One region of the Yersinia kristensenii genome, then DNA from elsewhere that is predicted to be linked to it. Evidence: predicted binding sites of a transcription regulator. Region 1 holds the regulator's gene; the other holds the start of a gene.

Region 1 (6,179 bases):
GGCGTAGCTGCGCCGAGGGATGCTGTTGTTCAAGTGCGGTCAATTGTTGCTGAATGCTGCCTGTCTGTGATTGGGCTTGTACTAATGCCGTTTGCTGCTGTTTATCTTGTTTATTCAGCGTGTCTATTTGCTGTTGTAAGGCCGTGAGTAACGTCACTTGTTGCTGTCGCTGCTGCTCACTGTCAACTGCTTGTTGTTGCTGTATTTGTAATTGACGGAACTGCTCACGCCATAAAGGCAGATTCTTTTCCCAGTGCTGATGGTGGGCATACTGATGGGTGTATTCAGTCAGTTGTTGCAGGCGCTGTTGGGTTTGCTTTAACTGTTGCTCGTTCAGCTCAAGCTGTTGTCTACCTTGCCGTTCTTTACTTTGTAACTGTTGTAATTGCGTGCCAAGCAGCATTAATGAGTGTTGCTGCTGAGCAATAAGATTATCCAGCGGAATGATTTTTTGCTCGATCAGTATTTCTTGTTCATGCTGCTCAGCTGCTTGTTGTTGGCGAGCAAGATTGGCTTGCTCCAGCGCCCGAGCCAGTGGCGTGAGTTGCGTTTGAAGTTGTTGCTGTTGCCCCGCCAGTGTAGTGATGCGCAGTTGTATTTGCTGCAAATCCTGTAGGCTGCGCGAGCGCTCATGTAATAGAGGGCGCAGCTTTTCTGCGGGCTCACTGCGGGCTAATTGTTGCAATTCAGGCTGTGCCTGGTGATATTCTTGCTCAATAAGCTTCTGTTGCTGTTGATATTCCAGTACATTTTTTTGCTGCTGCTGCCAACTGGCGAGCCAATTTATTTGGTTTTGATTTACCCGCTGTTCTGCGGAAAGCTGCTTTTCTTGTCCTTCGAGTGAGTTTAATTGTTCTGCCAGAGCTAAACGCTGCTCTTCATTTAGCAACTCAATACCATTAGCGCGTTGGTGCAATACATCTAGCGCAGTCTTAGCCAGTTTATGTTGTTCAAAGACATATTCAGAGAGCCGCCCGTAGATGTCAGTACCGGTTAACTCTTCCAGTAATTCAGCGCGGTCATTGGCATCGGCATTGAGGAAAGCAGCAAATTGCCCCTGTGACAGCATCATGGATTTGGTAAAACGGCCAAAATCCAGCCCGGTGATTGCCGCCACCATATCGAGTTTATCGCGTACTTTATCGGCCAGGATTTTGCCATTTTCGCACAGTGCTAATTCAACTTTAGGAGCTTGCAAATTCCCTTCCGGGCTATTTTTAGCGCGCCGCTGGCTCCAGAATGCCCGATAACGCGTGCCTTTTACTTCAAATTCAACTTCAGCTAGCGACTCTGCAGTATGGCGGGTCATCAGTTCATTTTGACTAGGTGTGACAGTCAAACGCGGAGTCTGGTGGTACAGCGCGAGACAAATAGCATCGAGCAGGGTGGTTTTACCTGCCCCTGTAGGGCCGGTGATAGCGAATAAACCATTGCTGGCAAAGGGTTCAGCAGTGAAATCAATCTTCCATTCGCCCTGTAGAGAATTAATGTTTTTTAGACGCAGGCTTAAAATTCTCATGCTGGTCTCTCCTCTGCGGCATCTTTATCTTGCGAGATGTCCTCAACTACCTGATTGAACATTTGGCGCATACGTTGTTGGCGGGGTTCGGCTAAATCTGCTTCTAGTGCTAACCGGCGTTCAAATACATCAGTGACACTCAGCTCATTGAGTGTTTCTTTTTCTTGCCGCTCAATGCTGTTATTGCGCTGTTCTTTACTGCGCCTCAATAACACCACTTCTACCGGAAGCTCTGCGGCTAGTGCCTGAATTCGTTTTTGAATATCAGTGAGATAGTCTTGTGTGGCAACTTCAATATCCAGCCATACCGGTAAGCCTTGATGGTCGGCAAACTCAGCCAACTGTTGCTCTATTTGCGCTAAATCGCCTTTGATTAACTGCATCGGCTGAAATTGTGGGATGAATAGCGGGGTCACTGAGACTAATGCTTGCTGGGCAAACTCCACTAAATAAACACTTTTCTCTTTACTTAACTCATCAAAACTCAAGGCGATTGGCGAGCCGCTATAGCGAATATGCTCGGTTTTAGCAACTTGCTGTGCGCGGTGAATATGGCCCAGAGCAATATAATCTGCCGGGGGAAAAGCTTGGGCTGGGAACGCATCTAATGTGCCGATGTAAATATCACGAACCGAGTCCGAGGTGGTGACCCCCACGGTGGTTAAATGTCCGGTGGCAATAATTGGTAAGGGCAGCCCTAACTCAGCGCGCAGCTCAACGGCTCGCTGATAGAGCGCTTGATAGTGAGCAGCAATTGCTTCTTGTAATGCCAGTTGCTTTTGCCCACCGGATTCTCCGGCCTGACTAGTGACTAAATCGCGTGGGCGCAAAAAGGGAATCGCGCACAGCAAGGCCGCAGGTTGCTCCTGACGGTTTTTCAAAATAATAACTTGTTGGGCTAAATCATTACCAGCACAGGCAATCACCGTGGTATTCAAATAAGAAAGCAAACCCCGAGATTCATTCAGCGTTGATACTGAATCATGATTCCCCCCCAGAACAATTAACTGGCAGTTTGTCGGCTGGAGTTCGACCACGAAGCGGTTATACAACTCACGGGCATAGCTGGGTGGGGAACCGGTATCAAAAATATCACCGGCTATAATCAGCGCATCTACCTGATTTTCTTTGATCTGTTCAATGAGCCAGTGCAGAAAGGCTTGATGTTCAGCCGCACGGCTTTTGGTGAAGAAATGCTGGCCTAAGTGCCAATCAGAGGTATGAATAATGCGCATAAATCTCCCGCTAGGGCAGGTGGTATTCCAAAGATAATGGCGCTGATTATAAACACTGCCCGCCGGATGTCGCGGCTAAAAAAAGAGTGTGAGTGAAATCTCCGAGACGCTTCGCAAACTTGAGTGCTGCATTTTGCAATTATCATGAAATTTATCACTATGCTTATTGCTTGCAAGAGCGCGATGTTTTTCATAAAAATGTCACAAAACTGACGCATAATGGCTCCCGAAATCAAATAGTGACCACTAACTTACTGGCAGGGTTGATGATGGCAAGACGCATACTGGTAGTGGAAGATGAAGCCCCAATCCGTGAGATGGTGTGCTTTGTGTTGGAACAAAATGGCTACCAACCGTTAGAAGCCGAGGATTATGACAGCGCAGTAACCCGTTTATCAGAGCCTTACCCTGATTTAGTGTTGTTGGATTGGATGTTACCGGGGGGCTCGGGGATTCAGTTTATTAAGCATATGAAACGCGAAGCTCTGACCCGGGATATCCCGGTGATGATGCTGACCGCCCGTGGTGAAGAGGAAGACAGAGTTCGCGGTTTAGAGGTGGGTGCTGATGATTATATTACTAAGCCTTTTTCACCCAAAGAACTGGTGGCGCGTATTAAAGCAGTCATGCGCCGGATATCGCCAATGGCAGTGGAAGAAGTGATTGAAATGCAAGGACTGAGTCTTGATCCCTCTTCACATCGGGTGATGTCCAATGAGCAAGCGCTGGATATGGGGCCGACCGAATTTAAATTATTGCATTTCTTTATGACCCATCCAGAGCGAGTTTATAGCCGTGAACAGTTGCTTAATTATGTCTGGGGCACTAACGTTTATGTAGAAGATCGCACCGTTGATGTGCATATTCGTCGGCTACGCAAGGCACTTGAAACTGATGGCCATGACAGAATGGTACAAACTGTCCGGGGAACCGGGTACCGCTTCTCAACGCGCTACTGAGTTTTCAGTGCCGGAGAATTCGTTGTGTTAGAACGTTTATCATGGAAAACGCTGGCTTTAGAGCTGGCTCTTTTTTGTTTGCCTGCATTACTGTTAGGTGCCTTTATCGGGTACCTTCCTTGGTTATTGCTAGTCTCAGTAGTTGCCGCGCTGGTGTGGAATTTTTATAACCAACTCAAATTATCTCACTGGCTGTGGTTGGACCGCAGCATGACTCCGCCGTCAGGGCGTTGGAGCTGGGAACCTTTATTTTATGGCTTATATCAGATGCAACTGCGAAATCGGCGGCGTCGGCGAGAATTGGCCTTACTTATCAAACGGTTCCGCAGTGGCGCAGAATCTTTACCCGATGCTGTGGTGATGACCACCATTGACGGTAACATTTTCTGGTGCAACGGTTTGGCTCAGCAATTGCTGGGGTTCCGCTGGCCGGAGGATAATGGACAGCATATTCTTAACTTATTGCGCTATCCCGAATTCAGCCAGTATTTGCAGCAGCAAGAGTTTTCCCGCCCACTGACCCTGCAACTCAATAATGGCTATTATGTTGAGTTCCGCGTCATGCCTTATTCAGAAGGGCAATTATTGATGGTCGCCCGTGATGTTACCCAGATGCGTCAGTTGGAAGGGGCTCGGCGCAATTTCTTTGCCAATGTCAGCCACGAGCTGCGCACCCCCCTGACGGTGTTACAGGGATATCTGGAAATGATGCACGACCAAGAATTGGCGGGGCCATTACGGGATAAAGCGCTGGGAACGATGCAGGAACAGACCAAGAGAATGGATGGGCTGGTCAAGCAATTATTGACGTTGTCGCGAATTGAAGCGGCTCCTAATGTAGATATGAATGAACAAGTTGATATTCCTCGGATGCTCAAGATATTACAGCATGAGGTGCAAGCGCTGAGTGGTGGGCGTCATGAAATTACTTTCCGGGTTAATGATCAACTGAAAGTATTTGGTAACGAAGACCAACTGCGCAGTGCTGTTTCTAATCTGGTCTATAACGCGGTCAATCACACGCCTGATGGCACTAAAATTGAGGTGTGTTGGCAGAAAACTGCGCAAGGGGCACAGTTTCAGGTCAGTGACAATGGGCCGGGAATTGGCCCTGAGCATGTGCCGCGCCTGACTGAGCGCTTCTACCGGGTGGATAAGGCCCGCTCAAGGCAAACGGGGGGGAGTGGATTGGGGCTGGCAATTGTAAAACATGCTCTGAGCCACCATGACGCGCGTTTGGATGTCATGAGTGAAATCGGCTTGGGGACGAGATTTATTTTTACCTTGCCGAATCGATTGATTGTTCCGACGGTTTTAACCGAGAATGCAGTCAAATCCTAAGACTGCATGGACACTAAGCTGATGAGATGGGGAAAACTGGCGCTGCTGCATGCCCTGCTCGGGTTTAGCTACGGCGTTTTAGCGCAATCTGTAGCGGTTTCACCTGCTACAGAGGTTCAATCGCCAAAGCCACATACTCTGTCCGGTAATCTTTCCAGTGTCGGTTCAGACACCTTAGCGAACTTGATGTCTTTATGGGCTGATGATTTTAATCATCATTACCCCGGCGTTAATTTGCAAATACAGGCGGCAGGTTCTTCTACTGCTCCTGCAGCATTGGCGGCAGGGGCAACTCAACTCGGCCCAATGAGCCGGCCAATGAAAGCAGCCGAAATCACTGCATTCACTCAGCGTTATGGCTATCCACCACTGGCTGTTCCCGTGGCAGTGGATGCTTTAGTGGTTTTTGTCCATCGCGATAATCCACTGAATAAAATCACTTTATCTCAGCTTGATGCTGTTTTTTCGCAAAATCGCCTGTGTGGAGCATCCCATCCGATCCAGCGCTTTGGCGAACTGGGCTTGAAAGGGCCATGGGCGGCTCGCGCTTTGCAACGCTATAGCCGAAACTCAGCTTCAGGTACCTATGGTTTCTTCAAGCAGCGAGTGCTATGTGATGGTGATTTTACAAATAATATCAATGAATTACCTGGTTCTGCTTCCGTGGTGCAAGCTGTCGCCGGTTCATTAAATGGCATGGGTTATGCCAGTATTGGTTTTCGCAACAGTGGTGTTAAACCCTTGTTATTGTCGGCGGATGGCCAGGATTATGTGATGCCGACCGCCGAGAATGTCAAAGATGGCCGCTATCCCTTATCGCGCTACCTGTATATTTATATCAATAAAGCTCCCGGCCAGCCGCTAGAACCGCTGACTGCCGCCTTTCTTGAGCGCGTTTTATCGCCAGAAGGGCAACAGCGCGTGACTCATGACGGCTATTTACCCTTACCGCCAGATGTCCTGAATCAGACGCGAAAAGAGTTAGGTTTCGCCTATTAAGTTGGTTGGGGGAGTTCGAGAGTATCTGCCGTAAATTGTTAATAGTTGGATATAAATGATACAAATCATATGGTGTGTATTTCTCTAAAACTGGCACGATTAACTGGTTTGTGGAGATTGTATGGA
Region 2 (6,179 bases), 1.1 Mb from region 1:
ATAACTAATATCTGCGTTAGGTGATTTACGTCCATCAGATAACCATTGTAAATACCCTTTCCGCGCCTCTGGTGAGCAGGTCGAATAATCAGGTGTATTATCAATCAGTGGCAATGAGATATCTATTTCTTCTGGCGCAACATCCATTGATGGATTAATAAAGGCGGGCTCTGCGCCAGTACGGTTGCTTTTGTATTTATTACCAATGTAAACCATCCCATCAGGTAAGTTTATTCCCGCAACCACGGCCAGTTCACCAGGGCGCAGCCACGATGCACGGGCTAGAGAACCTCGTGAGATATCGGGTTGTTTTCCTTTAGGTCCAGCAGAAGGATTCTTATTCACCTCTTCTGGTGCAGTAGTTTGTTCAGGTTCCAACTGTGATGGGGCCATTTGATAATTACCCAGGTCCGGTATCACCGCAGTCTCTTGCCTATTAGGTTTAACGGGGTGGCCTGTATGCATCTTAGTCTTGCGGATATTTTGCCAGACAAAATACAGACATAAGATAGCTGCACTCAGTGCAATCCACACCTCCCTCGGGATACCGGTGATCAGCCCCAAAACAACTATCAGTAGGATAACCCAGCCGGTACCGGTAGACTTTCTCTTCGCCACGATGATTTATATGCCCCTATCCTAAAATAATAATTTTTATTCTGCCTTTAATGGCAATTTTTAATAAAAAATTCTTTTTACACCCAAAAACCATAGATAAAATCTATAAATTTAACTTAAGTCGAATTTATAGATTAAATAATAAATCAGTATTTTATGTTAATAACAGCTTACCTGGCGGAACAGAATGACAAAACCTTCACTAAATCAATTATGCCAGTTCATTATGCAATCAGCTAGTAAAGACTCTGCAACCACAGGATAAACTCCATGTTTTCGGCTGGTTTCGTGTCTGATTAGAATAAATTAAATAATAAGATTGGGTGGTGGATAATTTGTGTTCAGATAATGGAATTAAATTCTCATTGTTTCTTTTTTAATCAACCCACATCAATCTCTGTTGATAAACGCCAGACTACAATAGCGGTTGAAAAACGAGTTGAAAACACGATGAGCAGATAACAGAAACGAAAAATCCCAGCCATTACTGCGCTGGGATCTACAACAAGTAGGCCGGTATTTATTTAATAGCCATCGCATCGCGCATGGTAAAGAACAAATCTGTTTGATCTGTTAGACCAACAACATTTGCCGCATGTGGGCCGTAAGCGGCTATGCGTAATTGCGTGCCGGTATGGCCTTGAGAATCATCTTCAGAATTGCCATAGCTGATTGCCATTACCGCACCGTCTTTGGTGGTTAATGCCTGTGTCAGACCCGGAGCTTTGGCATCAGCCTCAATAATTTGGCTGGAATGGGCATGGTCTGCGGTCACGATGACCAGTGTATTGCCATCAGCACGGGCAAACTCCAAGGCTTTTTGAACTGCTTCATCTAGATCAACGGTTTCGCCAAACTGGCCACAAGGATTAGCCGCATGATCTTGTTTATCAATAGATGCCCCTTCAACTTGTAAGAAGAAGCCATTTTTATTGGTTTTCAGCAAGTCGATGGCCTTTTCCGTCATCACGGCCAACGTTGGCGTATCTTTAGTTCGCTCAGCATTGTTTTCACACACCACCGGCGGTTTATCTATATTGCCGTGATAAGAGGCTTTTGGCCCCTGCCAGCGGACGGGCATATTACCAGGGCTGAATAGCCCCAATAGAGGTTTCTGTTGGTCAGCCTGTTTAATTGCATTCAGATCATCAAGATTTTCAACAATCACATAGCCGCGAGCCAGGGCTTGATCACGCAAAGATTTGTCTTTCCATTCACCCGCTTTAGCGAGCTGACTGAATGATTTAGAACCACCGCCCAATGTAACATCAGCGCGTCCTTCAATCATTTGCTCGGTGATGGAGCCGCGCCCGCCATTCTCCAGCGCATTGGTGCTGCATTTTTCGCTAGTTTCTTCCGGGCCATAACATTTACGACCGGTGACATGAGCAAATTGTGCCGCAGGAGTCGCATCTTGCAATTCAGCCGTTGAAACGTTACCGGTGGCTTTACCTGCTTTTTTAGCCAATTCCAATAAGGTGACATGATCTTTCCCAAACACATCTACACCCAGTGCGCCATTATAGGTTTTCACACCTGAAGACCACGCGGTAGCTGAAGCTGCTGAGTCAGTCACATAATCAGGTTTCTGTGTTTTTTTATCTAATGAGTAGTGGGTGTACTGCCCGGTCAGTGGCAATGCATCTATTCCTTTAAAGAAACCGCCCGCGCCCATGGCATAGTTACGCGCTGAAGTAATCTCAGAGTCCCCCATCCCATCGCCAATCAGTAAAATGACATTTTTTACCGTTTTGTTGGACAGCGAATCACGAAGAGCCTGAGTTTGATCTTCTGTCAAACGGCGAGCGCCACCAAATTGGGTGATATCACCATGGGCGCTGCGGTCATATAAACCGGTGGCTGCCGCAACAGCATTGGGTGCGAACAGAGAGCTGCTCAGCATCAGGGTAGATAGCGCTATGCCGGACAAAGTGGATACGCGATTCTGCATCAGTAGAGTTCCTTGTTGTAAAACAGTAATACAATTTGTATTGATTGGTTACAACGGATACTAGAACAGACAAATGACGCTTTTATGACAATCAACGCTTTTATGCCAAGCGCGATTAATTGTTATCCCTTATCTTTCAGAGCTATCCCCCTGACCTCTCGCCGTCATTTCACAGAATGGGGCTAAATCAAGCCACCGTTAGCACGCAGCACTTGTCCATTGATCCAGCCACCGTCTTTGCTCACCAAAAATGCCACTGCTGCGGCAATATCTTCTGGTGTACCCAATCTTTCCAATGGTGCCATTTTTGCCATTTTTTCAATGAGCTCCGCTGATTTTCCATTAAGAAAAAGGTCAGTTGCGGTGGGCCCTGGCGCCACTGCATTGACGGTAATATTGCGGCCCCGCAATTCTTTTGCCAAGATTGCCGTCATTGTTTCAACCGCGGCTTTGGTAGCCGCATAAACAGCATATTTTTCCAACTTTAACCCCACGACACTGGTTGAGAAATTAACAATTCGCCCCCCCGTTCTAAGGCGTTTTGCGGCTTCCCGCATCCCGTTAAAGCTCCCTTTCAGGTTAATTGCAATCTGACGGTCAAAGTGTTCATCATCACTATCGGCAATCGCGCTGAGTGACATGATTCCAGCATTATTGACCAAGACATCTACGCCACCAAAAGCGGTTTCTGCTTTGGCAAATAATTGGGCTACAGCGGCGGGATCACTGATATCCCCTTGGGCACTCAATGCATTTCCACCCGCTTGTTGAATTTTACGCACTAAGGCTTCGGCCTCCTCATCAGCCCGAGAATAATTGATCAGAACGGTATAACCGTCTTGGGCTAAACGCTCGGCTATTGCTGCACCAATACCCCGTGATGCGCCTGTGACAATAGCGACCTGCTGAGTGGTATTCGTCATAATATTCTCCTGAATGTGTGTTTCATTATTTGTACGAGTTTATGGGCCGTTCTCAAGCCATGTTTTCAAAAGCTGCCCCACTGAAACCGATACAGAGAGCATGCCACTTTTACTCATTCGGATAATCACCTATTATTCGTTAACACTATCCGAAAAAGTCGAACAATAGCATGGACAGAATTGATGCAATGCGCGTGTTTATCAGAGTAGTGGAACAGCGCAGTTTTACCCAAACCGCACAAGACTTAAATTTACCGCGCTCTAGTGTGACGGATGCAGTTAAACAGCTTGAAAAACGATTGAATATCCGCTTATTGCAACGCACCACTCGGCATGTCAGCCCGACACTGGATGGGGAAGCTTACTACCAGCGCTGCCTGAAAATTATTGCTGATATAGAAGATGCTGAAATGGCGTTTGCCAATGCTAAACCACGAGGTTTACTGAGGATAGATGTACAAGGTACCTTGGCTCGCCATTTTGTATTACCTCAACTACCTGATTTTATAGCACAATATCCCGATATTGAATTATTTATCAGCGAAGGAGATAGGCTAGTTGATTTGATCCGTGAAGGCTTTGACGGTGTATTGCGTGTCGGCAATTTGCAAGACAGTGACATGGTCGCCCGCCGCGTGGCACTGCTACCACAGGTAACTTGTGCTGCACCGCGCTATTTGCAACAACATGGAGCACCACTCACTCTCAATGAGTTAGCCGGGCATCAGATGATAGGATTTCGTTCTAGTGCGACCGGCGGACTGATGCCATTAGAATTTTGTATCGGAACACAATGTCAGCCCTCCGCCCAAAAAGAGCACTCCTATCAACGTTCACCACCCTATTCATCAGCTGAAATTCAAGATGTGGAAGTGCAAAACGTGAAATTACCGGCTATTCTATCCGTTAGTGGCGCGGAAAGTTTTGTGGCTGCCGCACGGCTAGCATTAGGAATCATTCAGGTGCCACGTTATCATATTGAGTCAGATTTACGTGCCGGAACACTGATTGAGATTCTCCCTGAATATGCCCCGCCCCCAATGCCGGTTTCTTTTCTGTATCCACGCAATCGACAATTGTCACCACGGGTGCGTATTTTCAGTGACTGGCTAAGCCAAGTATTCCTGACAGCAGGTTCCTGACAATATATTCCTGACAATAATAGAGCCTTGAAATACGATGTCGCTGACACCATCAACAGCCGAGCGAGCTAGCCCGGCTGAAAAACCTCAGTTTATTGGTCTTTTTCAACGGATTGATAGATATCGATATCAAAATAGCCGTCGCTCCGGCCGTCATTGAGGTAAACCTCATAACAAGCGCCCTCGGCTGGGCGATAGCCACTTTGTGGCAGATGTTGGTGATATAATTCCCCCCACGCTTTGGCGTAATCATCATCCGTGACTCGGGTGTGATATATCGCATATAAACCCGAAGGGATCACCTGTAACTCTAGCTGACCGCTAAGTTCTACTGGCAAGACATAATCATCAGCGACGGATAAAGACACATCAGCCCGTAATTCAGCCGGTGGATTGGTTTCTGGGTTATCCCAGTAAAGTGCTAACCACTCTTTTCCTGGAATTTGGTGCTGGGTATAAAGTGATAATAGTTGGTCAAATCCTTTCGGAATGGTCTCGTGATAAGGCCCGACAACTCGGATTCCCACAATCTTTTTTGATTCTTTTTCGACTATCTTGAATGTCATATCGCGACCTCGACTCAATGGTTTTAATAAAAATTAAGTGGCTAAAGATACGATCCCACACCACTACTGTACATTCGTACAGTATAGCGAGGTTTTATGACATTTGATTAATTTTCAACCTCGATTTGCGAACTGCTTCGCAAAAAATCATCAGCTTGTTCCAGTTGAAGATGACTGAATACCGTGATCCCGTGGCGGCGCAGTAAAGCGGTTGTCACTCCCTGTCCTGCGCGTTGAGTGCCATTAAAATGGCCATCATAGATACGGCTACTGCCACAAGATGGGCTACCTTCAGTCAGGATGGCCAATGTGCACTGATGTTTTTGAGCCAATTCCAAGGCCTGATAAGCCCCTTGCAGAAATTCTCGGCTGACATCATTACCCCATTGTTCAATCACCCGCGCTTGCCCCTGTAATACCGCCTCGCCATTACCTTGCTGAATTTCTGCTGGTGGGCGTGGCACCGGCATTCCTGCGGCCAGTTCTGGACAAACCAGTACCAGCCGCCCTTCATCCTGCCAGCGCTGAATAATTTCATCATGGACAGACAGAGCGCTGCCGTTATAACGAACAGGTTTCCCCATCAAGCAGGCACTGATCAGGATACGCGCAGGTTTAGATTCCACGAGATTTTCAACCTTAATATTGTGTGATAAATGAATTAGTGATGAATTAAAAATAACTATAGCCACCGATAATAACTAATTAATAGTGGCCAGTCATAAACTCAGAAAAATAATTAACGCAAAACAGATATTTCTTGGGTTAATAAATAGATTGTGACTTATTTTGAATGCTTATAGGCAGATAAGACTTGCGGTAACAATCTCGCCAATCGCTTTGCCCACTGTTCCTGTCCATCGGGTTGGGTAATAAGATCCTGGCGAATTTCTATGCCTACATAAGGTAAATGGCGCTGTTCTGCATGAAATGGCAAAGTGAAATCGGTTGCATCTGTCATGGCGTAAGGTTGGTTAAC

What was found. Region 1 encodes PhoB, which activates phosphate uptake and scavenging genes when phosphate is short. Its sites were predicted from a motif close to CTGTCATAAAACTGNCNNAT; they were not measured.
Region 2: the regulator PhoB is predicted to act here: its motif matches at 2,641-2,660, upstream of phoA (alkaline phosphatase).

Annotation. Positions count from the first base shown of each region.
Region 1 covers NZ_UHIY01000001.1:2,504,450-2,510,628, forward strand. The annotation lists gene DX162_RS11385 (AAA family ATPase) at 1-1,519, opposite strand, end outside; gene sbcD (exonuclease subunit SbcD) at 1,516-2,754, opposite strand; gene phoB (phosphate response regulator transcription factor PhoB) at 3,024-3,713, shown strand; gene phoR (phosphate regulon sensor histidine kinase PhoR) at 3,738-5,054, shown strand; gene DX162_RS11405 (PstS family phosphate ABC transporter substrate-binding protein) at 5,076-6,053, shown strand.
Region 2 covers NZ_UHIY01000001.1:3,627,919-3,634,097, forward strand. The annotation lists gene DX162_RS16585 (tellurite resistance TerB family protein) at 1-618, opposite strand, end outside; gene phoA (alkaline phosphatase) at 1,139-2,569, opposite strand; gene DX162_RS16595 (SDR family oxidoreductase) at 2,752-3,492, opposite strand; gene DX162_RS16600 (LysR family transcriptional regulator) at 3,663-4,634, shown strand; gene sbmC (DNA gyrase inhibitor SbmC) at 4,727-5,200, opposite strand; gene DX162_RS16610 (2-thiouracil desulfurase family protein) at 5,308-5,826, opposite strand; gene DX162_RS16615 (N-formylglutamate amidohydrolase) at 5,985-6,179, opposite strand, start outside.